One region of the Streptomyces sp. P9-A4 genome, then DNA from elsewhere that is predicted to be linked to it. Evidence: riboswitches for the same ligand, from Rfam matches in the RefSeq annotation. Region 1 holds a riboswitch; the other holds the start of a gene.

Region 1 (14,307 bases):
ACACCGCCCCCGACGGCCGTCGCGAGGCCGAGTGCGGCGGAGGACGTCAGGCCGAGCCCGTAGTCGTACGCCTTCGTCGTACCGGTGACGCAGAACAGGCCCAGACCGGCCGCGTCGAAGACGTTGACGGCGGTCTGGGTGCGCTCGACCTCCGGGTGCAGGAAGAAGACGAGCACCGCCGCGATCAGGGGCATGAGGAAGTAGCCCAGGTCCGTGAAGGCGGCGGGGGGTACGGCGCCGATGACCAGGTCGCGGAAGAGACCGCCGCCGAGGGCCGTGACCTCGGCGAGGACGGCGATGCCGAAGACGTCGAAGTTCTTCCGGACGGCGAGGAGGGCGCCGGAGATGGCGAAGACGAAGATGCCGACGAGATCGAGGGCGTGTTGGACGGAGGGGGTGAACAGGTCGTGGAGCACCGCCCAATTGTGCCGGTTGTTCCCGCGGGGGCTCCCCCGGGTCGGGGGCTCCGCCCCCGTGGCCCCCGGGTGGGTGGCGTGCGCGGGGCCGGCGGACGGGGCCGGGTGGCGGGTGGCGGGGCCGGGTGGAGTCCCCCACCCCGCCCCTTCCCGAGACCCTGACGGGACCGGGGGCGCCGCCCCCGAACCCCCGGGCGCGCGAAGGCCCCTGGTGCCTCGCGGCACCAGGGGCCTTCCCTGCGTCACGCCTTCGGCGCGTCGGCCTCGGGCTCCGGCGTCTCCGCCTCGGGCTCCGGTTCCTCGGGCTCCGGCGTCTCCGCCTCGGCCTCCGACTCCTCCGGCTCCCGCGTCTCCGCCTCGGCCACCGACTCCTCGGCCTCCGGCGTCTCCGCCTCGGGCTCCGGTTCCGGCTTCGGTTCCGGGGACTTCGTGATCTCCACCGACTGCCTCGCCCCCGGGATCGTCAGGGACTCCGCGTTCTCCGGGTGGTGGCATGCCACTCGCTGGCCCGGGCGGAGTTCCACCAGCGGGGGTTCCTGGGTCCGGCAGACCTCCGTCGCCTTCCAGCAGCGGGTGTGGAAGCGGCAGCCCGGCGGCGGGGCGATCGGGGACGGGACGTCGCCGGTGAGGAGGATGCGGTCGCTCTTCGCTCCCCGGCGGCGCGGGTCCGGGATCGGGACCGCGGACATCAGGGCCCGGGTGTACGGGTGCATCGGGTTCTCGTAGAGCGACTTGCGGTCCGCGAGTTCCACGACCTTGCCGAGGTACATCACCGCGATGCGGTCTGAGACGTGCCGGATGACCGACAGGTCGTGCGCGATGATCACGTACGTCAGGCCCAGCTCCTGCTGGAGGTCGTCCAGGAGGTTCACCACCTGCGCCTGGATGGAGACGTCCAGGGCCGACACCGGCTCGTCCGCCACGACCAGCTTCGGCTTCAGGGCCAGCGCGCGGGCGATGCCGATGCGCTGGCGCTGGCCGCCGGAGAACTCGTGCGGGTAGCGGTTGTAGTGCTCCGGGTTCAGGCCGACCAGGCCCAGCAGGCGCTGGACCTCCTTCTTCACGCCGCCCTCGGGCTCGACGCCCTGGAGCTTGAAGGGCGCCGAGACGATCGTGCCGACCGTGTGGCGCGGGTTCAGCGAGCCGTACGGGTCCTGGAAGATCATCTGGATGTCCCGGCGGAACGGGCGCATGCCCGAGATGCCGAGGTGGGAGATGTCCTTGCCCTGGAACTCGACCGTGCCGTCGGTCGGTTCGAGCAGCCGGGTGATGAGCCGGCCCATCGTGGACTTGCCGCAGCCGGACTCGCCGACGACGCCGAGGGTCTCACCGGGGAAGACCTCGAAGTCGATCCCGTCGACCGCCTTGACCGCGCCGGTCTGGCGCTGGAGAAGCCCCTTCTTGATGGGGAAGTGCTTCTTCAGGCCGGTGACCTTGAGCAGAGGTTCCATGTTGTCGCTCACAGTTTCGGCGCAATCTCTTCGGTCCAGATGCGGGTCCGCTCCTCCTGCGGCATGTGGCACGCCGAGAAGTGGCGGTCCCCGGCCGGCTCCAGCTCCGGCCGCACGGTGCGCGTGACGCCGCCCTTGGGGACGTCCGCGTACGGACAGCGGGGGTTGAAGGCGCAGCCGCTCGGGATGTTGATGAGGCTGGGCGGGTTGCCCTTGACCGGGATGAGCCGCTCGGTCTGGTCGCGGTCGATCCTCGGCATCGAGCCGAGCAGGCCCCAGGTGTAGGGGTGCTGGGGCTCGTAGAAGACGGATTCGGCCGGTCCGCGCTCGACGCAGCGCCCGCCGTACATCACGAGGATGTCGTCGGCGAGCTCGGCGACGACGCCGAGGTCGTGGGTGATGATGACGACCGCGGAGCCGAACTCCTTCTGGAGGTCCCGCATCAGGTCGAGGATCTGGGCCTGCACCGTCACGTCGAGCGCGGTGGTCGGCTCGTCGGCGATGAGCAGCGCGGGGTTGTTGACGAGCGCCATGGCGATCATCGCGCGCTGGCGCATGCCGCCGGAGAACTCGTGCGGGTAGTTGTCGAACCGCTTGGCGGGCTCGGGGATGCCGACCCGGTCGAGGAGTTCGACGGCCCGCCTGCGCGCCGTCTTCTTGTCCACGGTGTGGTGGACGCGGTACGCCTCCACGATCTGGTGGCCGACCGTGTAGTACGGGTGCATCGCGGACAGCGGGTCCTGGAAGATCATGGCCATGTCGCGGCCGCGCATCCTGCGGACCTCTTCGGGGTCCGCCGTGAGCAGCTCGCGCCCGTTCAGCCAGATCTCGCCGGAGATCCTCGCCTTCTGCCGGCCGTACTGGCCGACGGTGTGCAGGCCCATGATGCCGAGCGAGGTGACCGACTTGCCGGAGCCGGACTCGCCCACGATGCCGAGGGTCTTGCCCTTCTCCAGCTGGAAGCTGAGGCCGTCGACCGACTTGACCAGACCGTCGTCGGTCGGGAAGTGGATCTTGAGGTCGCGTACGTCGAGGAAGGCTTCGGAGGGCGCGGACCCGGTGGCGACGGGTTCTCCGACCGCCGCACCGGTCTTCGTCAGCTTGTCCGTCATGCGAGCCTCACTCGGGGGTCGATCACCGCGTACAGAAGGTCCACGACGAGGTTGGCGACGACGACGCAGGCCGCGGTGATGAGGGTGACGGCCAGGATCAGCGGCAGGTCGCGCTCGCTCACGCCCTTGATGGCGAGGCCGCCGAGGCCGTGGAGGCTGAACGCGGTCTCGGTCAGGATCGCGCCGCCGATGAGGGCGCCGAGGTCCATGCCGAAGATGGTCAGGATGGGGGTCATGGTGGAGCGCATGGCGTGCTTGCCGAGCACGACCGACTCCGGGAGGCCCTTGGCCCGTGCGGTGCGGATGTAGTCCTCGCCGAGGACTTCCAGCATGGTGGCGCGGGTGAGTCGCGCGTACATCGCCGCGTACAGGAAGGCGAGGGTCACCCAGGGAAGCAGCAGCCCGCCGAACCAGCCGCCGAAGGACTCGGTGATCGGTACGTACGAGGCGTTGAGCCAGCCCAGCTGGGTACGGAAGACCAGCATCGCCAGCATGGCGGTGAAGAAGATGGGCAGCGAGACACCGGCGAGTGCGGTGATCATGGCCGCGCGGTCGATGATCGTGCCCCGCTTGAGCGCGGAGACGACACCCGTGGAGACGCCCAGGACGAGCCACAGCGCCGCGGCGCCGATGACCATCGAGAGGGTGACCGGGAAGGCGTCGACCAGCATCGACGACACGTCCTGCTCGGTGCGGAACGAGTAGCCGAAGCAGGGCGCCGCGCAGTGGATCGTGTCACCGCCGCCGGTGTAGTCACGACCGACGAAGATGCCGGAGACGAAGTGCCAGAACTGCACCAGGATCGGCTCGTCCAGACCCAGCTTCTGCCGGATGGCCTCGATGGAAGCCGGATCCGCCTGCTTGCCGACGAACATCGCGGCAGGGTCGCTGCCGGTCATCTTGGGGATGAGGAAGAAGATGCTGAGCGTCACCAGGGTGACGACGAGCAGCATCACGACGACTGCGAAGAGCCGTCGGACTATGTATGCAAGCATGCGGTCGGCCGGCCGGCGGCCGGGGGACCCGATCGGATCCCCCGGCCGCCGCCAACGGCCATCACCTGCCCTTCGGACCTGGCGGCGGGTGGTGCGCCGGTGAAGCGGGTCGGATTACTTGACGACGCCGAGCGACGCGTAGTCGTAGCGGCCGTTGTAGGCGTCGGCCGTGTAGACGTTGGTCAGCCGGGAGCTGCGCCAGATGATGTTCTTCTCGTGGGTGAAGGGCAGGTAGACCGCGGCCTCCGAGACCTTCGTGTTGATCTGCTTGTAGAGCTCGCCGGCCTTGGCCGGGTCGGTCTCCTTCAGCGCCTGGTCGAACAGGCCGTTGACGGCCTTGTCGTTCAGCTCCGAGAAGTTGTTGTTGCCGCTCTGCAGGATGAAGCGACCGTCGACCAGCGGCTGGAGGAAGCCCTGACCGGTCGGGAAGTCGGCGCCCCAGCCCATGATGATGATGCCGTAGCCCTTCTCCTTGACGACCTTCGGCGAACCGATGATGCCGGAGGTCTGGGCGCCGTCGAACTGGTCGATCTGGGCGTCGATGCCGACGGCCTTCAGCGACTGCTGGAGGGACTCGGCGGTCGCGATCTCGATCTTCTTGTTGTTACGGACCGCGATGGTGGTCTTGAAGCCCTTCGGCTTGCCGCACTTCGCGAGCGCTTCCTTCGCCTTGACGAGGTCCGGGGCGCCCGTGAGCTTGCCGTACGGGTCGGCCTTCGGGTCGGCACCCTTGATCGCCGGCGGGAGCATGTTGGAGGCGATGTCGCCACCGGCCTGCGGGCCGCCGCGGGCGGTCTGCAGGGACTTCGAGTCGGCCGCGTAGATGATGGCCTTGCGGCACTCGATGTTGGGGATGACCGTCTGCGGGAAGACCGCGTAACGGATGAAGCCCGTCTGCGGGTTGTCGACGTTGCCCTTGTGCTGCTGGAGCACCTTCTGGCGGGCGGAGGCGCCGACGCCCGTCGCGTTGATGTCGAGGTCGTACTCGCCCTCGACCAGACGGTTGTCCATGTCGTCGGCGTTCGTGGTGAACGTGACGCTGATCTTGTCCGGCAGGGCCTTGCGGACGGTGTCCGTCTTGGCGTCCCACTTGTCGTTGCGGACGAGCTTCATGGACTTGTTGGGGGTGTACGACTCCCACTTGTACGGGCCGGAGGAGAACACGTTCAGGCCGTACTTGGCCTTGGTGTCCTTGTCCTGGCGGACCGGGGAGGCGGCCGGCATGGCCAGCATCTGCAGGAAGTCACCGTTGGCGACCGGCAGCTTGAAGACGATGGTCTTGTCGTCCGGGGTCTCGATCGCCTTGAGGCCGAGCTTGTCCGCGGAGGTGTCCTTGTACGGACCCTTGTAGTCGCCCTTGGGGTCGAGGACCTGCTGCAGGTAGATCGGGCCGCCGGAGATGACGTCCTGGGCCCAGATGCGCTCGATGCCGTACTTGATGTCCTTGGAGGTGATCGGCTTGCCGTCCTCCCAGGTCACCCCGTCCTTCAGCGTGAAGGTGTAGGTGAGGCCGTCGGGCGAGACCTTGCCGGCGTCGGTGGCGAGGTCCGGGACGAGCTCGGTGGAGGCGGCGCCCGGCTCGGACTTGAAGGTGACCAGCTGGCGCGTGTAGTAGCGCTGGAAGTCCCAGACGAAGCCGTAGTAGCCGCGCTGCGGGTCCCAGGAGTCGGCCTCCTGCGAGCCGATGAACTTCAGCTCGCCGCCCTTCTTGTCAGAGGCGTTGGCGACCTTGTTCACACCGGCGTCGAAGCCGGGCGCACCGCCCTTGCCCTTGTCGCCGCCGCCGGTGTCTCCGCCGCCGCAGGCGGTGGTGACGACCATCGTGGCCGCCACGAGCAGCACGCCTGCGGCGATTCTGCGCCTCTGAGAGCTCACATGAGTCATGGGTCTCGCAACCTCCGGGTAGTGGCGGCCGGTGCGGCGCGCCGATTGGGGGAAGGGCCTCCTGTCGCCAGCGGCAGGGGCGGGTCTAGCGGGTCGTCGGCGAGCGGTCAGCGGGAGCCCTTCGGGTCGAGCGCGTCACGCACGCCGTCGCCGAAGAGGTTGAACGCCAGGACGGTGATGAAGATCGCGAGGCCGGGGATCACCATGAACAGGGGGTCCGACTCGTAGGTGGTGATGGCGGTCGACAGCATCTGCCCCCAGGAGGCCGTCGGGGGCTTCACACCCGCGCCGAGGAAGCTGAGCGCCGCTTCGGTGAGGATGTTGGTGGGGATCATGAGCGTCGCGTAGACGGTGATCGGGGCGATCAGGTTGGGCAGCAGCTCGCGGCGGAGGATGTAGAGGCGGCCGGCGCCGAGGCTCTGGGCGGCCTCCACGTACTCGCGGTTGCGCAGCGAGAGGGTCTGGCCGCGGACGATGCGGCCCACGTAGGGCCAGCCGAAGAAGCCGATGACCAGGACCAGGGCGGCGATGCGGACGCCCGAGCCGTCGAGGCCGAGGAGTTCGTTCGGCAGGACGGAGACGAGGGCGATCGTGAAGAGCAGCTGCGGGAAGGCGAGCATCACGTCCATGACGCGGCTGAGGGCCGCGTCGATCCAGCCGCCGAAGTAGCCCGCGATGATGCCGAGGACCGTGCCGAGGACGACGGCGAAGACCGCCGCGAGGAAGGCGACGAGCAGCGAGATCCGGGCGCCGTAGACGATGCGGCTGAAGACGTCGCGGCCGTTGACGGGCTCGACTCCGAAGAGGAAGTCGGAGCTGACGCCGCCCCAGGAGCCGATCGGGGTGCCGAAGAGCGGGTCGATCTGGTCCTCGTGGAACTCGTCCGGCGGGTGGCCGAGGAGTCCGACGATGAGCGGGGCGAAGAGCGCGACCAGGACGAGGAAGAGGACGACGAAGGCGCCCGCGAGGGCGAGTTTGTCGCGCTTGAGCCGGGTCCAGGCGATCATCCAGGGCGAGCGGCCCTCGATCGCCTTGACGGTGGTGCCGGCGGCGCCGGATCCGTCCGGCGTGCCGGGTGCGTCGGGCGCGGCGTCGACGGAGGTCGGCTCGCCCGCACTCGTCTCGTGCAGTGGTGCCGTCATCGTGGTGAGGACCCCTCTCGGCCGCCGGTAGCCGGCCCTTGCCCGCCGCGGGTAGCGGCTCGGTGGAACAACCTGCTGGGCATGTGCTCGAGAAGGAGCTGAACGCCCGGTGTTCCGGGGAGTCTTCAATGCGCTTGCGATCACCCGCCAGCCCTGACGAGGAATGTTTGCTCAAACGTGATGCGGTGCTGCGACTTCCGTTATCCGGACGTCGTGATCACGTGAGCGGACCATCTCGGTCGCTCTTCCCCTCAATCGGACATGTCGCTCAACTGGGCGTTCCGAGGTCGTAATTGGGGCGAAGGAAAGCCTCCGGAGCGAACTCCGGAGGCCGGTGGGGCGGAACGCCGGACGAGGTGCGTCTCAGTATCCGGACGGCGCCGGTGGCGGGTAGCCGTATCCGGGGACGGGCGCGGAGCCGCGTCCGGCGTGTGCCTCGCGGTCGTAGAAGGGGCGTCCGTTCGCCCGCAGCCAGAGGGCCACCGGGTCGTAGGCGTCGGAGAGGGCGACCGTGGAGACGGGCAGGCCCTCGGGTACGGCACCGATCGACTGGCGCATCATCGCGCGGACCGTGTCGACGGCGGCCGTGGAGGTGTCGTACAGGTCGAGACCGATGACGAGGTACGGGGAGCCGAGCGCGGGCTGCACCCAGCCTCGGCGCAGGGCCCGGACGGCCGGGGTGCGGTGCGCGTTCTGTGTGAGCAGGGCGTAGAACTGCGGCATCTCCAGGGTGGGATCGGTGACCCGCAGGGGGCCCGCGGGCATCCGGTCGAGACCGGTGGCGATCCGCCGCAGGTCGGCCCAGGGGATGCCGAGGCCGCCGCCGGGGGCGTGCGGGTTGAGCCAGACGCCCCAGCGGTCGGGGTAGAGGGCGCGGGCGATCTCGCGGCCGGTGACCAACTCGTGGGCGCGGTTCCAGCCGGAGGCGGCGAGTTCCCGGTCGGAGGTGACGCAGGGCGCGTAGCCGAAGCCGTCGACCTCCATGTTCCCGTACTGGGCGTCGGCCGTGCCGGGCGAGCCGTGCCAGAGCAGCATCCGGAGTTCGCCGTCCGCGAGGGCGTGCAGCAACTGCTCGTACGCGTCGTAGCGTCCGGGTGCCACCTGGCGCAGCGTGTGCTCGACCTGATCGGTCGCAGCGGTGCCTGACGCGCTCACCCTGGGTCCCGCCCCTCTTTCGTCCACCACGTCTGTCCAGCTACCGGTTCAGTTCAGCTTAAGCAGGGGGCCGCTCACCCGGCGGCGCGCTGGTAGAAGGGGCGTACCCGCTCCAGCATCCAGTCGCCGACCGGGTCCTGCGCCATGTCGAGCAGGATGAGGTTGACCGGCCAGGCCACCTCGACCCGGCCGAGGGCGCGGCCGAGGGCGTCCAGGGGGGCGTTGCGGTCGATGCCGTCCCAGGCGGAGAGCTGGACGCCGACGAAGAGGGCGGGTTCGGTGCCCTCGACGCTGGCGAGGGCGCGGCGGGCGGTGACGACGACGCCGGTGGCCTCGAACTCGGCGGCGGCGGCGGAGAGGAAGTCGACGGGGTCGTCCTGCCAGTCGGGCTCGAAGAGGCGGACCCGGCCGCCGCTCGCGGGGCCGTCGAGCGGGGTGCGTCCGGCGCGGCAGAGTTCGACGACGGCGGGCGGGGGCAGCGGAACCCCGACGGTGCCGCCGGGGTTCACCGCGATGCCGAGCTGCGGGGGCAGGCCGCGGGCGAAGTCGCGGGCGGGGGCGACGGTGAAGGACATGTGGCCGCCGACGCAGGCGAGGAACTGTTGTTCGGAGCTGAACACGGGGACGTACGCCGCGCCGTCGATCTCCATGGTGGGGAGGTCGAGGTCGGCACTCTCGGCGCTGCCGCCGTTGGGCAGGGGCACCCAGACGGAGCTGCGGCCCAGTACTTCGACCAGCCGGCCGCCGGCCTCCGGGTTGCCGAGTGAGGCGGCAAGGACCTCTTCGAGCTCATTGCCCGGCCACGTCACGTCCACGGTCCCGTTTCCCCTTCTCGCACGGCCTGCCGCACCGGCCGCCCGGCAGCACCCTAACGCCGCCCCGGTGGCGGCGTGGCCCAAAGGGTACGGAACGCGGCGGCCCGGGGCCCGGGGGCGGCCGTCAGGCGGCCTCCCGGAAGCCGATCCTCCGCAGGGCGTCCGCCGCGTCCCGGTCGAGCAGGGTGGCGGAGGCGCAGCCGTGCGGCAGGCTGCCGGACTCGGCGGCCCGGACGAGCCGCGCGACGGCCCGCCGGTGCCGGGCCATGGCGTAGGCCGAGACGCCCCGGCCGCGGGCGCGCTGGCCGGCGCGGGCGGCGTCCGGAGTGACGTCGAGGAGCAGGAGGTGCAGGGCCCGGCCGCGGCGGCGGGCCTCGCGGGCGAGCCAGCCCCGCACCCAGGACTGGGTGCCGCAGTCGTGGACGATCACCCCGGCGCCGGAGCGCAGGGCGCGGCGGAGTCCGGCGTAGTGGGCGAGCCGGACGAGAGGGCGGTAGAGGGCGTACGGCAGGAGGCGGGGCATGCGGGCCTGCCAGCGCTCACGGGCGTCCTGGGAGTCGATGCCGGTGCCCTCGGCGACGCGCTTCATGAGGGTGGACTTGCCGCTGCCGGGCAGGCCCGAGACGACGACGAGGTCGCCGGCGGCGAAGGTGAGGGCACGGGGACCGCGGCCGCCGCGCTCGCGCAGGTCCCGCAGGAGCCGGCCCCGGCGGCGGGTTCTGGCACGGGCCCGCTGGGACGGTATGCCCGTACTCGGAGCGTATGCGCCGGTGTGCTGGAACCTCATCGCTTCTCCCCCCTGCCGGGCCTCAGGAGACCCTTGCCCAAGAAGTGTAAAGAAACAGTAATGAGACACAAGCGATTTGCCCCGCCGGGCCCTCGTGCAATGATGTGCGCGCCAGGCGCGCACAGTCGCCACACAATCGCATACCGGCCGCTCGAATCCGCGCGGGAGAGTTCCGGACCGCAGAGCGCGTCCGGGCGCCGAAGGAGCAAGACCCTCCCTTGAATCTCTCAGGCCCCGTACCGCGCGGATGAGGCAGATCTGAAAAGCGGGACACCCTGCCGTGTCCCCACCCAAGGTGCAAGCCGATCTCTCGGTGACGAGATGCTCTCGGTGAACCTCTCAGGTTCCATGACAGATGGGGAGGACGTCCTCGCCGTCATGTGTTCGTCACCGATCACGCCCTTGGGATCCGGGAGCCACCCATGAGCACTGCCCCCCGTCTGACCGCCCTCGATGCCCTGCATCGTTCCCTGGGCGCGACCATGACCGACTTCGCGGGCTGGGACATGCCGCTCCGGTACGGCAGCGAGCGCGACGAGCACGTCGCCGTCCGCACCAAGGCCGGTCTCTTCGACCTCTCGCACATGGGCGAGATCACCGTCGCCGGGCCGCAGGCCGTCGCGCTCCTCGACCACGCCCTGGTCGGCAACATCTCGACGGTGGGCGTCGGCCGCGCCCGCTACACGATGATCTGCCGGGAGGACGGCGGCATCCTCGACGACCTGATCGTCTACCGCCTCGGCGAGACCGAGTACATGGTCGTCGCCAACGCCTCCAACGCCCAGATCGTCCTGGACGCGCTCGTCGCCCGCTCCGGCGGCTTCGACGCCGAGGTCCGCGACGACCGCGACGCGTACGCCCTGATCGCCGTCCAGGGCCCGGAGTCCCCCGGCATCCTCAAGTCGCTCACCGACGCCGACCTGGACGGTCTCAAGTACTACGCCGGCCTGCCGGGCACCGTCGCGGGCGTGCCCGCGCTGATCGCCCGTACCGGCTACACCGGCGAGGACGGCTTCGAGCTGTTCCTCAAGCCCGAGCACGCCGAGGGCGTCTGGAAGGCGCTGACCGAGGCGGGCGCCCCGGTCGGTCTGATCCCCTGTGGTCTGTCCTGCCGTGACACGCTCCGCCTGGAGGCGGGCATGCCGCTGTACGGCCACGAGCTGACCACCGGCCTCACCCCCTTCGACGCGGGCCTCGGCCGGGTCGTGAAGTTCGAGAAGACGACGAACGAGGGCCGCTTCGTCGGCCGCGAGGCGCTGGAGAAGGCCGCCGAGCGCGCCGAGACCGCCCCGCCCCGCAAGCTCGTCGGCCTGATCGCCGAGGGCCGCCGCGTCCCGCGCGCCGGCTTCTCCGTCGTCAAGGACGGCGTGGTGATCGGCGAGGTGACCTCCGGCGCCCCGTCCCCGACGCTCGGCAAGCCGATCGCCATCGCGTACGTGGACGCGGCGCACGCCACGCCCGGCACCGAGGGTGTAGGTGTGGACATCCGTGGCACCCACGAGCCCTACGAGGTCGTGGCGCTGCCGTTCTACAAGCGCCAGAAGTGACGCGTCCGCGCCGGAAGTGACGTATCCGTCTCACTTCGCGTCTCACCCCGTAAGACCCACGTTCATCAGTACTCCCCCGATCCAGGAGAATCAGGCCATGAGCAACCCCCAGCAGCTGCGCTACACCAAGGAGCACGAGTGGCTGTCGGACGCCGAGGACGGCGTCTCGACCGTCGGCATCACGGAGTTCGCCGCCAACGCGCTCGGTGACGTCGTCTACGCCCAGCTCCCCGAGGTCGGTGACACCGTCACCGCGGGCGAGACCTGCGGCGAGCTGGAGTCGACGAAGTCCGTGAGCGACCTGTACTCCCCCGTCTCGGGTGAGGTCGTCGCCGCCAACCAGGACGTGGTGGACGACCCGTCGCTGGTGAACACGGCTCCGTTCGAGGGTGGCTGGCTGTTCAAGGTACGTGTCGCGGGCGAGCCGGACGAGCTGCTCTCCGCCGACGAGTACACCGCGTTCTCCGCCGGCTGAGACCAGGCCCGAGACCCCCTAGGGATCGATTCATGTCGCTTCTGAACACTCCCCTCCACGAGCTGGACCCCGACGTCGCCGCCGCGGTCGACGCCGAGCTCCGCCGTCAGCAGTCCACCCTCGAGATGATCGCCTCGGAGAACTTCGCTCCGGTCGCGGTCATGGAGGCGCAGGGCTCCGTCCTCACCAACAAGTACGCCGAGGGCTACCCGGGCCGCCGCTACTACGGCGGCTGCGAGCACGTCGACGTGGCCGAGCAGATCGCGATCGACCGGATCAAGGACCTGTTCGGCGCCGAGTACGCCAACGTCCAGCCGCACTCGGGCGCCTCCGCGAACCAGGCCGCCCTGTTCGCGATCGCCCAGCCGGGCGACACGATCCTGGGTCTGGACCTGGCGCACGGCGGTCACCTCACCCACGGCATGCGCCTGAACTTCTCGGGCAAGCAGTTCAACGTGGTCGCGTACCACGTCGACGAGGCCGGTCTGGTCGACATGGCCGAGGTCGAGCGCCTCGCCAAGGAGCACCGCCCGAAGGTGATCATCGCGGGCTGGTCCGCCTACCCGCGCCAGCTGGACTTCGCCGAGTTCCGCCGGATCGCCGACGAGGTCGAGGCCTACCTGTGGGTCGACATGGCCCACTTCGCGGGCCTGGTCGCCGCCGGTCTGCACCCGAACCCGGTCCCGTACGCGGACGTGGTGACCTCCACCACCCACAAGACGCTCGGCGGCCCCCGCGGCGGCATCATCCTCGCGAAGAAGGAATTCGCGAAGAAGCTGAACTCCTCGGTCTTCCCCGGTTTCCAGGGCGGCCCGCTGGAGCACGTGATCGCGGCCAAGGCCGTCTCCTTCAAGGTCGCGGCCTCGGAGGAGTTCAAGGAGCGCCAGCAGCGCACCCTGGACGGCGCCCGTCTGCTGGCCGAGCGCCTGGTCCAGGACGACGTCACCGAGCACGGTGTCTCCGTCCTGTCCGGCGGCACGGACGTGCACCTGGTCCTGGTGGACCTGCGGAACTCCGAGCTGGACGGCCAGCAGGCCGAGGACCGTCTCCACGAGGTCGGCATCACGGTCAACCGGAACGCCGTTCCGAACGACCCGCGCCCGCCGATGGTCACCTCGGGTCTGCGCATCGGCACGCCGGCGCTCGCGACCCGCGGCTTCGGCACCGAGGACTTCACCGAGGTCGCCGACATCATCGCGGAGACCCTGAAGCCCGGCTTCGACGCCGAGAAGGCCGAGTCCCTCAAGGCCCGGGTGACCGCGCTGGCGGACAAGCACCCGCTGTACCCCGGCCTGTAGTAATTTCGTACGCTTTTGTTCCGGGGTTCGTTCGCACGGAACATCGGGGCACCACGCACACTGGACGGTGAGCGCGGTGCCCCACCCCATGTCTTCACGCTCTTCTCCACGCTTTTCTGCTCCACCCCGGCAGACAACGGCGTCTAGCCCCCACAAGGAGTCCTCCGTGGCCATCTCGGTCTTCGACCTGTTCTCGATCGGCATCGGCCCTTCGAGCTCCCACACGGTGGGACCGATGCGCGCGGCCCGGATGTTCGCCCGCCGCCTCAAGAACGAGGGCCTGCTCGCGCACACCGCGAAGGTACGGGCGGAGCTGTACGGCTCCCTCGGCGCGACCGGCCACGGCCACGGCACCCCCAAGGCCGTCCTGCTCGGCCTGGAGGGCAGCTCGCCCCGCACGGTGAACGTCGAGACCGCCGACGACGAGGTCGAGCGCATCAAGTCGAGCGGCCTGATCAACCTGCTCGGCGCGCACGAGATCCCCTTCGACTTCGACGCCGATCTGATCCTGCACCGGCGCAAGGCCCTCCCGTACCACGCCAACGGGATGACGATCTTCGCGTACGACGCCGAGGGCGGCCTCGTCCTGGAGAAGACGTACTACTCGGTCGGCGGCGGCTTCGTCGTCGACGAGGACGCCGTCGCGGGCGAGAACCCGATCGTCCCCGAGGACACCGTCCTCAAGTACCCCTTCCGCACCGGCGACGAACTGCTCCGGCTCGCCAAGGAGACCGGCCTGTCGATCTCCGCGCTGATGCTGGAGAACGAGAAGGCCTGGCGCACCGAGGACGAGATCCGGGCCGGCCTGCTGGAGATCTGGCGGGTCATGCAGGCCTGCGTCTCGCGCGGCATGTCCCGCGAGGGCATCCTGCCGGGCGGCCTCAAGGTCCGCAGGCGCGCCGCGAACTCCGCCCGCAAGCTGCGCTCCGAGGGCGACCCGGCGGCGCACTCCATGGAGTGGATCACCCTCTACGCGATGGCCGTGAACGAGGAGAACGCGGCGGGCGGCCGGGTGGTCACCGCCCCGACGAACGGCGCGGCCGGCATCATCCCCGCCGTCCTGCACTACTACATGAACTTCGTGCCCGGCGCGGACGAGGAGGGCATCGTCCGCTTCATGCTGGCGGCCGGAGCGGTCGGCATGCTCTTCAAGGAGAACGCCTCCATCTCGGGCGCCGAGGTCGGCTGCCAGGGCGAGGTCGGCTCGGCCTGCTCGATGGCGGCGGGCGC
Region 2 (14,307 bases), 4.4 Mb from region 1:
CAGGACGATGAACGTCTCGGAGCGCAGCACCCGGCGCGACAGACCGTCGGGGGGCAGGGAAGCGTCACTGACTCGTTGCTCCGACACCACGCCTGTCTCCACTTCCCGGTCACCGACGGCCGCCCTTCCGGCGGCCCCGACCACTTTGTCATGATCGGCCGCGACACCGGGCGCCGGGAATCCGGACTCAGTCGATCCCCACCGGCCAGGTGTGCACCGGCTCCCCGGCCCGCATCAGCGTGCGGTAGCGGCGGGTGGTCGCCGCGAGCGCCGCCGCGCGGTCGAGGCCCGACTCCACAGCCTGGTGGAAGGTGTCGGCCTGCCAGGAGGCACCGTTCACCCGCCGCAGACAGCGCTGTTCGATCACCCCGAGGTAGAAGTCCCGGTCGGCGGGCTCGATGTGCCAGGCGTCGAGCCCCGCCGCGGCGAGCGGCAGCAGTTCGTCGAGGACCAGCCGTACCGCAGGCAGGGTCGCGACGCCCCCGGCGCGGCCGGCCCGGGGCCACCGCAGCTCCGCCTCGATGCCGTGGCGGCAGGCCGCGTCGAAGTTGGCCTCGGCGTCCTCGAAGGCCAGCCGCTTCCAGACCGGCCGCGGGTCGTCGGCGAGCGAGCGCACCAGCCCGTAGTAGAAGGCCGCGTTGGCGATGACATCGGTGACGGTCGGCCCCGCGGGCAGCACCCGGTTCTCGACGCGCAGGTGCGGGACCCCGTCGACCCAGCCGTACACGGGCCTGTTCCAGCGGTAGACCGTGCCGTTGTGCAGGACGAGTTCCTGGAGGCGCGGCACCTCGCCCCGGTCCAGGACGAGCAGCGGGTCCTCCTCGTCGCAGATGGGCAGCAGCGCGGGGAAGTAGCGCACGTTCTCCTCGAAGAGGTCGTACACCGAGTCCACCCACCGCTCCCCGAACCAGGTGCGCGGCCGGACGCCCTGGGACTGCAGCTCGGGCGGCCGGGTGTCGGTGGCCTGCTGGAACAGCGGCGGCCGGGACTCCCGCCACACCTCGCGCCCGAAGACGAAGGGCGCGTTGGCGCCCAGCGCGATCTGTACGCCCGAGACGGCCTGCGCCGCGTTCCACACGGAGGCGAACCGGGCGGGCGTCACCTGGAGATGGAGCTGCACCGAGGTGCAGGCGGCTTCGGGAACGATCGACTCCGAGGTGCAGAGCAGCCGTTCGACGCCGTGGATGTCGAGGGTGAAGTCCTCGCCCCGGGCGGCGAGGATCTGGTCGTTGAGGAGCGCGTAGCGGTCGGCGGCCGACAGGTTCTCCAGGACCAGGTCGTCCTGGGTGAGCGTGGGCAGTATGCCGATCATGACGACGCCCGCGTCGAGTTCGGCCGCCTTGCGGTCGGCGTATCCGATTCCGGTTCCGATCTCCTCGGCGAGCCGGTCGAATACACGTCCGCCGAGCTGGTGGGGCGCGATGTTCACTTCGAGGTTGAACATTCCGAGTTCCGTCTGGAAATCGGGGCTCGCGATCTTTTCCAGAACCGGCCCGTTCAGCATGCGGGGCAGTCCGTCCGCCCCCGCGAGATTGAGTTCGATCTCCACGCCCATGAGATTGCGCGGCCGGTCGAACCTCTTCTCCGCGAGGAGCCTCGCGAGTCCCGCGAGGCACTGCTGGAGCTTTCTCCGGTAGTGCTGCCGGTCGGACGGGCCGAACCCGTCGGCCACGACCTTCTCGCCCATCGAAGCGTCCCTCCCCGAGTGGGCGGCCGCCCACGGCGGCCGCGCGTCACGGACGATGATGCCCGGCCGACTGATCCACAACGCCTGCGGAGGAGACCTCTCGGAGGATAGGCTGATTGCAGAGCCCCACCGGCACATTCCGAAGGCAAGGAACAAGCGACATATACCAATGCCCTATTGCCCGGTGACCGGGGGTCGGAATTCAGCCGTCCGCCTCTGCGAGGAATATGCAGGTGGGGGCGGCACCGGACAGGAGTTCCGCTTCGACTGCCGTTGTTCTACGGCTCGATGACGCCTTGTCAGGAATACCGGCGCGGTCTAGCGGAAACACTGTGTGAACACGTGTCGTATAAACTCCGCGGACGAGGCAGAGTGTTGGCGCCCGGCCGCGGCCGTACGGCCCACCTCCGGCCCCGCCGCCGACAGCGCCGTCGTACCTGCCCACGCTTCACCGTGTCTCCTGAGTGAGAGGCGACCCATCATGCTCCGACCCTCCCCGGCCCCTGCGCCGGCCCTCCGCAGCGTCCTCGCGGCCCTCGGCTCGCCGACCGCCGTCCGCGAGGCGCGAACGCCCGCCCTCAGGGCCGCGCAGGGACCGCTGAGCCCCGAACACCCGCTGCCCGTGCACATCCTCGGAGTCGCCGGAGCACCGGGCCACGCGCCCCTCACCCGGCTCGCCGGCTGGCGATTCCTGATCCGGAGCGGAGACCGGGCCATCGCCGCCGCGGACACCATGCTCACCCCCGACGGCTGGTCCTTCTCGCACTTCTTCGAGGGTCCGTACGTCGCCGCCACCGAGCGCGCGCTGCTCCAGGCCGAGGCCCTGCCCGGCGCCTACCAGCCGAGGCTGCTCTCCGTGCCGCAGCTCTACATGCTGACCCTCTGGCTGCACGCGGAGCCGGAGGAGGAGGGCGCGACCGCGGCCCCGCCCGCCGCCGATCTGATGGTGCCGCTGGCCCCCGCGCCGCCGGGGATCGCCGCCCACCGGGCCTACCGGGTCGCCGATCTCCTGCCCGTCCTCCGTACGCGCCTCGCGCCGCCGCCCCTCCTGGGCTCGGCGGCGTCCGCCTGATCCACCGCACACGCGTCACCACCGCCCCGTGACCCGGCCGGGTCACGGGGCGCACCGCTGTCCTGGGAACGCGCCCGAACACGCCGCCCGAACACCCCTCCCGGACGGACTAGCCCACTCGGGCTACCCCGAACCACCCGAAGAGACGGTGCAGTTGAGCTGAACCGCCCCTGCGGGTGACACGTCCTACCAGGAGAGGACGAGCTGCCGCGAAATCCCTGCGGAAGACCGTCCATGGGGCAAGACTGGGACCGGAACCGAACCGACCGACGGGGGCGGCCATGAGCGCCAAGAGCCGCAGGACATCCACCACGACGCAGCGAAAGAACCCACCCATGTGCCAGCACCAGCCCGCCTGTCCCACCGCCGACTCCGCCGACCGGGAGGCCGCCCGACCGACGGCACACCACCCGGAGCAGGGCTGGAGCCTGCTGTGCAACGGCGTCCTGCTCTTCGAGGACACCGGTGAACTGCTGCCGGACGGGCAGATCATCGCCCCGCACCGGCCGCTGATGACGGGCCGGGTGACGACGGCCGCCTGAAGGCGCCGGTGAGGACACCGTACGAGGGAAACGCCGAGGGCCGGTCCGGAGGAAGATCCTCCGAACCGGCCCTCGTTCGATGCCCGGGGCCGCTCACGGCCCCGCCCGGCTCAGTTGTCGTACTCGTCCAGCGGCGGGCAGGAGCAGACCAGGTTCCGGTCGCCGAAGGCACCGTCGATACGGCGCACCGGCGGCCAGTACTTGTCGGCGGCCGAGACGCCGGCCGGGAAGACGGCCTCGTCACGGGTGTACGCGTGGTTCCACTCGCCGCCCAGCGCCGCCGCGGTGTGCGGGGCGTTGTGCAGCGGGTTGTCGTCCCCGGGCCACTGGCCCGAGGCGACCTTCTCGATCTCGCCCCGGATCGCGATCATCGTGTCGCAGAAGCGGTCGATCTCGGTCAGGTCCTCGGACTCGGTCGGCTCGATCATCAGCGTGCCGGCCACCGGGAACGACATCGTCGGCGCGTGGAAGCCGTAGTCGATGAGGCGCTTGGCGATGTCGTCGACCGTGACGCCCGTCGCCTTGGACAGCGGGCGCAGGTCCACGATGCACTCGTGCGCGACCAGACCGGCCGGACCGGTGTAGAGCACCGGGAAGTGCGGCTCCAGGCGCTTGGCGATGTAGTTCGCCGCGAGCACGGCGACCTGGGTGGCGCGCTTGAGGCCCTCGCCGCCCATCAGTCGCACGTACGACCACGAGATCGGCAGGATGCCCGCGGAGCCCCACGGGGCGGCCGAGATCGGGCCCACACCGGTCTCCGGGCCCGCGGTGGGCTGGAGCGGGTGGTTCGGCAGGAACGGCGCGAGGTGCGCGCGGACGCCGACCGGGCCGACGCCCGGACCGCCACCGCCGTGCGGGATGCAGAAGGTCTTGTGCAGGTTCAGGTGCGAGACGTCGCCGCCGAAGTGGCCCGGCTTGGCCAGACCGACCAGCGCGTTGAGGTTGGCGCCGTCGACGTACACCTGACCGCCGGCCTCGTGGACCTCGGCGCAGATGTCGGCGACGTGCTCCTCGAAGACGCCGTGCGTCGACGGGTAGGTGATCATCAGCACGGACAGCTCGTCGCGGTACTGGGCGATCTTGGCGCGCAGGTCCTCGACGTCGACCTCGCCGTCGTCGGCGGTCTTCACGACGACGACCTTCATGCCGGCCATGACCGCGGAGGCGGCGTTGGTGCCGTGCGCGGAGGACGGGATGAGGCAGACGGTGCGCTGCTCGTCACCGTTGGAGCGGTGGTAGGCACGGACGGCCAGCAGACCGGCCAGCTCGCCCTGCGAACCGGCGTTCGGCTGGATCGACACCTTGTCGTAGCCGGTGACCTCGGCGAGGCGCTCCTCGAGCTCGGTGATGAGCGTGACGTAGCCCTGCGCCTGCTCGACCGGGGCGAACGGGTGCATCTGACCGAACTCGGGCCAGGTCACCGCCTCCATCTCGGTCGTCGCGTTCAGCTTCATCGTGCAGGAGCCGAGCGGGATCATGCCGCGGTCGAGCGCGTAGTCGCGGTCCGCGAGCTTGCGCAGGTAGCGCAGCATCGAGGTCTCGGAGCGGTGCGCGTGGAAGACCGGGTGGGTCAGGAACGCGTCGGAGCGCAGCAGCCCGGCGGGCAGCGTCTCCTCGGCGGTGGCGTCCAGCGCCTCGATGTCGGCCGTGACACCGAAGGCGCCCCAGACGGCGGTGAGCTGGGCGCGGCCGGTGGTCTCGTCGCAGGACATCGACACGTGGTCGGCGTCGACGCGGTAGAGGTTCACACCGGCCTCGCGGGCGGCGGCGACGACCTCGTCGGCCTTGCCGGGCACGCGGGCGGTGAGGGTGTCGAAGAAGGCGCCCTGGGTGAGCTCCACGCCACCGGCGGTCAGGCCGGCGGCCAGGATCGCGGCGTAGCGGTGGGTGCGGCGCGCGATGCCCCGGAGGCCCTCGGGGCCGTGGTAGACGGCGTACATGCCGGCCATGACGGCGAGCAGCACCTGAGCGGTACAGATGTTGCTGGTGGCCTTCTCGCGGCGGATGTGCTGCTCGCGGGTCTGGAGGGCCAGGCGGTACGCGCGGTTCCCGTCGGCGTCGACGGAGACGCCCACGAGACGGCCGGGCAGCGAGCGGGCGTGCTTGTCCTGGACGGCCATGTAGCCGGCGTGCGGACCGCCGAAGCCCATCGGGACGCCGAAGCGCTGGGTGGTGCCGACGGCGATGTCCGCGCCCAGCTCGCCGGGCGAGGTGAGCAGGGTCAGCGCGAGCAGGTCGGCGGCGACGGTGACGATCGCGCCGAGCTCGTGGGCGGCGTCGATCAGCGGCTTGATGTCGCGGACGGCGCCGGAGGCACCCGGGTACTGGAGGAGCACACCGAACACACCGCGCTCGGCGATCTCGGCCGGGATGCCCGCCGAGAGGTCGGCGACGACGACCTCGACACCGGTCGGCTCGGCGCGGGTCTCGATGACGGCGATCGTCTGCGGCAGGGCGTCGGCGTCGACCAGGAAGACACCGTTCTTGACCTTGCCGACGCGCCGGGCGAGGGACATGGCCTCGGCGGCGGCGGTGCCCTCGTCGAGCAGCGAGGCGCCGGAGGTGGGCAGCCCGGTCAGGTCGGCGACGACGGTCTGGAAGTTCAGCAGGGCCTCCAGGCGGCCCTGGGAGATCTCCGGCTGGTACGGCGTGTACGCGGTGTACCAGGCCGGGTTCTCCATCACGTTCCGCAGGATCACCGGCGGGGTGAAGGTGCCGTAGTAGCCGAGGCCGATCATGGGCGCGAGCACCTGGTTGCGGTCGGCGAGGTCACGCAGCTCGGCGAGGACCTCGGCCTCCGTGCGCGCGGACGGCAGGCCGAGCGCCTCGGTGTTCTTGATGACGTCCGGCACGGCGGCGGCCGTGAGCTCGTCGAGGGAGCCGTAACCGACCTGGGCGAGCATCTTGGCGCGCGCCTCGGCGTCGGGCCCGATGTGCCGCTGCTCGAACGGGATGCCCTGTTCGAGCTCGGAGAGCGGAGTGCGGTTGGCGGTCATGTACGGAGGCCTCCTGGTCGTCACGACCTGCGAGGGGCACCGCGGCGCGGGTACCCGGACGGCCTCCCCCTCTGTCATCTCAACCTGAGAGTTTCACCGGCACGCCTCACGGCACGCCGGCTTTCACCGTCGGTGAGAGCGCATGCCGTCTGACACCGCTCTGCTTTCCAGAGTGACCTCGTCCGCGCGGTACAGGGGCCTGAGAGATTCCGGGGAGGATTTGCTCCTTCGGCGTCCACCGGAAGGTTTCTCCGGAGGACTCTCCCGCACGGGGTCGACAGCCACAGCCAGCCTACCAGCGCGGTTGCGGCTGCCATCGCTCAAGTGGCCGACATCCCAGTTGTGCACTTTCGTAGGGGTGTAGAGCAGTTGCGACCAGTTGGAGGGACCGTGCAGACCGACATCGATCCGCGCAGCCTGATCGGCCGCAAGGCGTTCGACCGGAAGGGACACAAGATCGGAACCGTGGACGAGGTGTACCTGGACGACGCGACCGGCATCCCGGAATGGGCCGCGGTCCGCACCGGCCTGTTCAGCCGGGACGCCTTCGTCCCGCTGGAGCCGAGCGAGCTGGCCGGTGACGGCCTCCACGTCCCCTACGAACGCGCCCTCATCAAGGACGCGCCCGACTTCGGCGTGGGCCGCCACCTCTCCCCGGAACAGGAACTCCAGCTCTACCGCCACTACAGCATGGCCCTCCCGCCGCCCCCCACGGACACCCCGGACACGGACTTCGGCCGCCTGGCGGGCCAGGACGGCACCTGACCGAGAAGCCCGGCCCGCCGGGCGGGCCCGCCTCCCCGGCACGCCACGACATACCCGCACCGAGCCGCACGGGGCGGTGCGGGCCCAGCCGGGGCCGGCGGCCGGGCGCACCCCTCACGCCCCCACGTCACGACGCACCAGCGGCAACGGCTCCGACGGCTCCAGCTCCGGGTCGTCCACGGAGAACGTCCGCACCCGCCCCGGCCCGGACCACGGCTCCTCGAACCGCACCGTGACCCGCCCGACCCCGCTCCCCTGGACCCACCCGGCCCCGTACACCGCGTGCCGTACGTCATGGCCGGGCGACCAGTGCCGCTCCACGGCCCCCTCGGCCCCTCCGGAGCCCGCCTTCCCGCCCGTCACGGCCCCTGCGCCGGCGGGCGCCGACACGGCATCCTCCGCGGCCCCCTCCGCCACGCGGTCACCGGCTTCGGCGCCACCCCCCGCCTCCCCCTCCACGCGGGCTTCGGCCGCGCCCCGCGCCTCCGCCTGAGCGAACAGATCCTCCTGCGTGTAGTCCGCGAGCCCGCTCACCCCCACTCCGAGCAGCCGCACGCCCCCGGTCGTGTCCACGCCCTCCAGCAGCCGCCCCACCGCCTCCCGCACCACCCCCGGGTCGTCAGTGGGCCCCCGGAGCGTCTCGGACCGGGTCAGCGTGGAGAAGTCGTAGCGCCGCACCTTCAGGACGATGGTCCGCCCGGAGTGCCCCGAGGCCCGCAGCCGCCCGACGCAGCGCTCGGCGAGCCGCTCGACCTCGACCCGGATGCGTACCCGGTCGTGCAGGTCGACGTCGAAGGTGTCCTCGACGGACACCGACTTGGCGTCCCGCTCGGCCACCACGGGCCGGTCGTCGTGCCCCTGGGCCATCCTGTACAGCGAGGCCCCGTGCGCCCGCCCCAGCAGCCGTACGAGCTCGTCCTCGCCCGCCTCCGCGAGGTCGGTCACGGTGGTCATCCCGGCCCGCCGCAGATGCTCCCCGGTGGCCGGCCCCACCCCGGGCAGGATCCGCACCGACCGAGGGCCGAGCAGCTCGCGCTCGGTGCCGGGCTCGATCAGGACGAGCCCGTCGGGCTTGGCCTCCTCGGAGGCGATCTTCGCGATCATCTTGGAACCGGCGAGCCCCACGGAACCGGTGAGTCCCGTCGTCGCCAGGATGTCGACCCGCAGCCGCTCCCCGGCCGCCCGCGCGCTCGCGCCGTCGTCGGCCACGCCCCCGGCCTCAAGGTCGACGAAGGCCTCGTCGAGGCTGAGCGGCTCGACGAGCGGGGAGAGCCGGCCGAGCAGTTCCATGACCTGCTCGCTGATCGACCGGTAGAAGGCGAAGCGGGGCACGAGGTAGGCGGCGTTCGGTGCGAGCCGCCGGGCCTGGCCCATCGGCATGGCCGAGTGCACGCCGAAGCGGCGTGCCTCGTACGAGGCGGTGGCGACCACCCCGCGCGGCCCGAGGCCTCCGACGACCACGGGTTTTCCGCGCAGGCTGGGCTTCGCCGCCTGCTCGGCGGCGGCGAAGAACGCATCCATGTCGAGATGCAGGATCGTCGGCGCGGCTCTCACACGTCCGATGCTGCCCTACGCCACTGACAACGCCGCCCCGGCACGACCCGAGCCCGCCCCGACACGGCGCGGAACCCGCCCCGGCACGGAGCGGGCCCCGCCCACGACCTAGACGGCCTTGTCCCGCCGCCGCCGCGCCAGCTCGTCCCCCGGGTTGTTCCCGACCAGCGTCTCGCCGGTGTCGACCCGCTCCCCGTGCAGCTGCGAGAGCGCCGCCTCGACGTCCCTCCACACCACTCCGACGGCGATGCCGAAGACACCCTGCCCGCCCTGGAGCAGGCTGACGACCTCGTCGGGCGAGGAGCACTCGTACACGGTGGCCCCGTCGCTCATGAGCGTCATCCGCTCCAGGTCGCGGAAGCCCCGCGCGCGCAGATGCTGCACCGCGGCCCGGATGTTCTGAAGGGCGACCCCGGTGTCGAGGAACCTCTTGACGATCTTCAACACGACGACGTCGCGGAAGCTGTAGAGCCGCTGGGTCCCCGATCCGTACGCGGGCCGCACGCTCGGCTCCACGAGCCCCGTGCGTGCCCAGTAGTCCAGCTGTCGATAGGTGATCCCGGCAGCCGCGCAGGCCGTCGGGCCTCGATAGCCGACCACCTCGCCCGCCTCGCCCGGCCCGGTGCCCGCACCGGCTTCCGTACCGAAGTCGCCCACACTGCCGTGAAGCGGATACGGACCGCTCTCTCCGGACACGCGTCCGAGCGAGCTCCCTGCCGTACCGTCCGCGCTGCTCATCACGCCGACCCTCCGTCCTTGACCTGCCCACACGAAGGTAGGCAGTCACTCGGGGTGCGTCAACGATCGCCACACTCGGCACGCCGAGTGATAATCACCCTGAGAGTGGTTTCCCGTGTCTCTCTCCGGGGAAAGGCTACTCGAATGCCCTGACGACACCCCGCGAACGGCCCTCGGCCGCGCCGCTGCGCCTCACTGACTGTTGGTCCCGAAATCCTCCGGTGAGATCTGGTCGAGGAACTCGCGGAACTTCTCCACCTCGTCCTCCTGCTCGTCCGGGATCGCGATGCCGGCATCGTCCAGCACACCGTCACTGCCGAAGATCGGCGTGCCGGTCCGGAGGGCCAGGGCTATCGCGTCCGACGGGCGCGCGCTCACCTCGACGCCGCTGGCGAAGACCAGCTCGGCGTAGAAGACCCCGTCACGCAGATCCGTGATGCGGACTTCGGTGAGTTCCTGTCCCACGGCCTCCAGCACGTCCTTGAACAGGTCGTGCGTCAGCGGCCGCGGAGGGGCCATCCCCTGCTGGGCGAAGGCAATGGCGGTCGCCTCCCCCGGTCCGATCCAGATGGGGAGGTACCGATCGCCTCCCACTTCACGCAGGAGCACGATCGGCTGGTTGGAGGGCATTTCCACCCGGACACCCACAACGTCGAGCTCGTTCACACAGCAACCCTAGGACGTGCCCGACCGGTTTGGATAGTCGGGCCCCCTCCCGAGGCCACCGCCGAACCGACTCCGCGCCACCCCGGAGCCGCCTCCCTGCCGCCCCGGAGCCGCCTCCGTGCCACCGCCCAGCCCCTACGGGGTCACTGGAGCCGAATCCCCAGCGCGGTCTGCACGAGGGCGGCGTGGAGCCGCACCGACTGCGCGGCGAGGTCCCGCGCGGTCTCCTCCGCATGGGCCCTGGTCTGCGGATTACGGTGCCGGCGCAGCGGCGCGACGACCTGCTCGATCAGCCCGGCCTCCCGGTCCGCCGCCGCCTTCACGGCCCGCAGGTGCCGGGGTTCGAGGCCGAAGCGGCCCAGATCCGCGACGAGCCGGGCGACGGTGACGGTCTCGGCGTCGTAGCCGCCCTCCGTCGCGGAGATCAGACCGTACGACTCCCACTCGGCGAGTTCGGTCTCGGTGACCTCGGCCGCCGCCAGCAGCTCGGCCCGCCCGAGGCGCGCCGCGGTGGGCGGCTCGGGGTCCGTCTCCCATGCCCCCTCGATCAGGTCCCGCCGCCGCCCGGGGGCCGGGAGCGGGATCTGCTCCCCCCGGGCCAGGGCGTCGAGGTGCTCGCGGATGACCTTGAGCGGAAGGTAGTGGTCCCGCTGCATCCGCAGGATCTGAGCGAGCCGCTCCACGTCCTGCGGGCTGAACTTGCGATATCCGGAGGCCGTGCGCCGGGGCTCGACGAGCCCCTCGGCCTCGAGGAACCGGATCTTGGAGATGGTCACTTCGGGAAATTCGTCGCGCAGCTGGTTCAGCACCGTGCCGATGCTCACCAGCCGGTCGCCCGCGGAGGCGGTGCCGGTTCCGGCACCGCCCGTCGGTGTTCGCAGCATGGACCTTCCCTGAAGGGCTTCTCCGAGGCGTCACACGCCTCGCTGGCTCGAGTAGAAGACCAGCCGGTACTTGCCGATCTGCACCTCGTCGCCGTTGGACAGAACGGCCGAGTCGATCGGCTCACGGTTGACGTACGTGCCGTTGAGGCTGCCGACATCGGCAACGGTGAAACTGCCGTCCTGGGCCCGCCGGAACTCGACATGCCGCCGGGAGACCGTGAAGTCGTCCAGGAAGATGTCGCTCTGGGGGTGACGGCCGGCCGTCGTCAGCTCGCCGTCGAGCAGGAAACGACTGCCGGAGTTGGGACCCCTGCGCACCACGAGGAGTGCGGAGCCGGAAGGCAGCGCCTCCACGGCGGCCAGCGCCTCCGGAGAGAGCGAGGGCAGCTGCGTCTGGCCGGTGATCTCCGCCTCGTAGGCCTCAAGCCCGGAGATGGAGATCGTGGAGGTCGTCTCCGAAGCGCGCTCGGGAGCCACCCCGCCCCGCAGCGGCGTACCGCAGTGGGAGCAGAAACGGCTGTCGGCCGTGTTGCGGTGACCGCACCTCGTGCACACCGGCATGGACGCATCCTCCTGCCGCGGCTGACCCGCCGAGGTCTGTGTCGCGTACGGATCGGGGGTAAACCCTCCACCCGTACTTGAGGTTGATGGTTCTCCGAAACCTATGGGGGCGGCACCGGCGGGGTCAACAGAAGACGCGCCCTGAGTGCCCGGAATGTCACCACCCTGGCCACCGACCTCGTCGCGGAAGAGCGGGCGCTCGCCGCCCTGCTCCTCGCTCTGGGCATGGCGCGACGCGCGGTGCCTGGCGTTGCCGCCGTCCTCGCGTGCGCTCTTGCCGAACAACTTCGCAAACAACTTCACGGGCGATTCCCCTTGACCGAAACAGACCCGCCCGTGGGGCAGGACGAACCGAGATCCATCACACCTGCCGACCCGGACACCTTCACAACGTCCGTATCCTCCGGACAGTTTCCACCACGCACCACCGTTGTGGTGCGCCGACCCCCCGCAACGCCGTGCGCTTGTCGCGGGACCCCTTCGTCCCCCCTCACGGGGAGGACGACTGAGCGTAGTCAGGCCGCTTCGCGGGTCGCAAGGCATCGACGACGATCTTCGGCGCCCGCTCCACCGTGGCTGTGGCCTGCTCCTTCTCCAGGGTCTGCACGACACCGCCGGGGATGTTGAGCGCGGGCTCGAGATCCTCCGGCTTGCCGATGACCTTGAAGACGTACGGAGCGGCCACCTTCGTTCCATCGATCCGCATGTCATCACCGCTACCGGTGAAATAACTGTCCGCGACGACCCGCACACCGTTGACCTGGATCGCCTCGGCACCGGCGGCGCGCAGCTCCTGGATGGCGTCGAGGAGCATGTCGGACTCGACGGCCCCGGTGGGATCGCCGACGGTCAGGGTGATGCCGGGCCCCTCGGCGGCGACCGTGCCGGCCAGGATGCCGAGCTGCTGCTCCTTCTCCTGGGTCTGCTTGCGCGCCTCCTCGGCCTGGTCCGAGCTGCTCTCCAGCTCGGAGCGCTGCTTCTCCAGCCGCGCCTTCTCGTCCTCCAGGCGCTGGGTGCGGTCGTCGAGCTCGTCGAGGATGCGGACGAGGTCCTCCTGCCGCGCCCCGCGCAGGGCGCTGTTGTCGCTGGTCGAGGAGACCTGGATGGCCAGACCGAGACCGAGGACGAACAGCAGCAGCGCGACGACGAGTTGGGCCCGGGTCACCCGAGGCGGCCAGAGCGCGGAGGCCAGCCTCCGCCGTCCGCTCGGCTCGGTGCCGGGGGCGCCGGCCGGCGTCACGGCCACCCGGACGTCGTGGTCCGCGGTCCCGTCGTAGACGGCCTCCGGGGTCCCCTCGGGCTCGCCGGCCTCAGCAGCACGTCCGGGCTTCCCGAGGTCCTCGGGCTCCTGGGGACGCTGCGGGCCCTGCGGCTCCTGGGGGCGCTTCGGATCCTGCGGATCCTGTGGGTTCTCGCTCATCGGCCTCACGCCCGGAAGACATGGCGCCGGATGGCGGCCGCGTTGGAGAAGATCCGGATGCCGAGCACGACGACGACACCCGTCGACAGCTGCGCGCCCACGCCCAGCTTGTCGCCGAGGAAGACGATCAGCGCGGCCACGACCACGTTCGAGAGGAACGAGACCACGAACACCTTGTCGACGAAGATCCCGTCGAGCATGGCCCGCAGGCCGCCGAAGACCGCGTCGAGGGCGGCGACCACGGCGATCGGAAGATAGGGCTCGACCACCGCCGGAACTTCGGGGCGGACCAACAGTCCGACCACGACTCCGACGATCAGGCCCAGTACGGCGATCACGATGTGCCCTTCCCTGTGTCGGCCGTGGCCCGACCGGACGGCGTCGCCGCCCCGGCCCCCCTCGGCTCTGCGGTACGTACGGTCAGGCTCGGCGCGGCCGGCAGGCGTACGTCGCCCTCGGCCGAGATGCTGCTCCTGATCCCGAAGTTCTCCACCAGCGCGTGCAGGTACTGCCCGTCGGCGCTGTCCTGGAACGTGGTGCTCAGCCGCTGCCCGTCCCCGACCGCGAGGATCGTGTAGGGCGGTACCAGCGGCTTGTTGTCGACCAGTACGGCGTCGCCCGCGGCCCGGATCGCGGACAGTGAGGTGAGCCGCTGGCCGTTGATGGCGACCGCCTCGGCGCCCGACTCCCACAGTCCGTTGATCAGGCGCTGCATGTCCCGGTCGCGTACCCGGCCCGTGTCGGAGAAGCCGCTGCTCTCGCGCGGACCCCCTCCCCCGGTGTCGGTGCCCTTGGCGTCGTCGACGACGAGCTTCACCCCGGGGCCGTGGACCGGCGTCGCGCCCGAGAGGAGCGCGACCAGCTCGGCCTGGTCGCCGCCGTGCTGCTGGAGTGCCTGCCGCTGGCGTTCGCCGACCTCGGACCTGATCCGCTCGACGTCCTGTTCCAGCTGATCGGCCGTGGACGTCTCCGTCTCGATCCGGTCGATCAGCTCCTGGCGTTCCTTGGCGACGACCGGCGCGGAGATCCGCGCCTCGGCCGCACCCACGGTCACCACGGCGGCGGCGAGCACGAGGCCCGCGGCGACACCGAGTTTGGCCCGCAGGCTACGGGGCAGTCCACGGCCCTCGGCGGCCCGCCGGGCGGTCGCCTCCGCGTAGCCGTCGTCGAGCGCGTGGTCGATCACGTTGTTCAGCAGCGACATGGACGCGTCCGGACGCGGCGGTGGCGATCCGGTGCTCCGAACGGGGGGCTGCTGCGACATGCCGCACATCGTCGCACGTCGAACGGGATACCGCCGAATGGCCCCTCCGTCCTGCGCGGAGGCGCCTCTCGGGCGTCTCCCCGCAGGACGGCCGCGTCAGGTCAGCGACCTGCGCTGTCGACCACCTCGGCCCACTCGTCGAGCAGGCTCTGCGCGGA

The links. Region 1 has a riboswitch for glycine ahead of gcvT (glycine cleavage system aminomethyltransferase GcvT). Riboswitches for the same ligand answer to the same signal wherever they lie in the genome.
Region 2: linked by a shared signal. The riboswitch ahead of gcvP (aminomethyl-transferring glycine dehydrogenase) and the one ahead of gcvT (glycine cleavage system aminomethyltransferase GcvT) in region 1 are both predicted to bind glycine.

What each region holds. Positions count from the first base shown of each region.
Region 1 covers NZ_JAZIFY010000001.1:5,352,685-5,366,991, reverse strand. Annotated here, with positions in the region: gene V4Y03_RS24300 (trimeric intracellular cation channel family protein) at 1-416, opposite strand, end outside; gene V4Y03_RS24295 (ABC transporter ATP-binding protein) at 659-1,867, opposite strand; gene V4Y03_RS24290 (ABC transporter ATP-binding protein) at 1,876-2,979, opposite strand; gene V4Y03_RS24285 (ABC transporter permease) at 2,976-3,974, opposite strand; gene V4Y03_RS24280 (ABC transporter substrate-binding protein) at 4,089-5,858, opposite strand; gene V4Y03_RS24275 (ABC transporter permease) at 5,966-7,000, opposite strand; gene V4Y03_RS24270 (enhanced serine sensitivity protein SseB C-terminal domain-containing protein) at 7,364-8,155, opposite strand; gene V4Y03_RS24265 (enhanced serine sensitivity protein SseB) at 8,230-8,970, opposite strand; gene V4Y03_RS24260 (AAA family ATPase) at 9,095-9,757, opposite strand; glycine riboswitch at 9,910-10,009, shown strand; glycine riboswitch at 10,011-10,122, shown strand; gene gcvT (glycine cleavage system aminomethyltransferase GcvT) at 10,180-11,304, shown strand; gene gcvH (glycine cleavage system protein GcvH) at 11,402-11,779, shown strand; gene glyA (serine hydroxymethyltransferase) at 11,812-13,077, shown strand; gene V4Y03_RS24240 (L-serine ammonia-lyase) at 13,244-14,307, shown strand, end outside.
Region 2 covers NZ_JAZIFY010000001.1:978,153-992,459, forward strand. Annotated here, with positions in the region: gene V4Y03_RS04345 (CPBP family intramembrane glutamic endopeptidase) at 1-87, opposite strand, end outside; gene V4Y03_RS04350 (glutamate--cysteine ligase) at 188-1,687, opposite strand; gene V4Y03_RS04355 (hypothetical protein) at 2,169-2,759, shown strand; gene V4Y03_RS04360 (DUF5999 family protein) at 3,095-3,301, shown strand; gene gcvP (aminomethyl-transferring glycine dehydrogenase) at 3,412-6,297, opposite strand; glycine riboswitch at 6,475-6,574, opposite strand; gene V4Y03_RS04370 (PRC-barrel domain-containing protein) at 6,688-7,062, shown strand; gene V4Y03_RS04375 (DNA polymerase IV) at 7,177-8,616, opposite strand; gene bldO (whiB transcriptional repressor BldO) at 8,725-9,354, opposite strand; gene V4Y03_RS04385 (bifunctional nuclease family protein) at 9,547-10,020, opposite strand; gene ftsR (transcriptional regulator FtsR) at 10,164-10,904, opposite strand; gene V4Y03_RS04395 (FHA domain-containing protein) at 10,935-11,876, opposite strand; gene V4Y03_RS04400 (DUF881 domain-containing protein) at 11,956-12,885, opposite strand; gene V4Y03_RS04405 (small basic family protein) at 12,891-13,223, opposite strand; gene V4Y03_RS04410 (DUF881 domain-containing protein) at 13,220-14,149, opposite strand; gene V4Y03_RS04415 (mannose-1-phosphate guanyltransferase) at 14,251-14,307, opposite strand, start outside.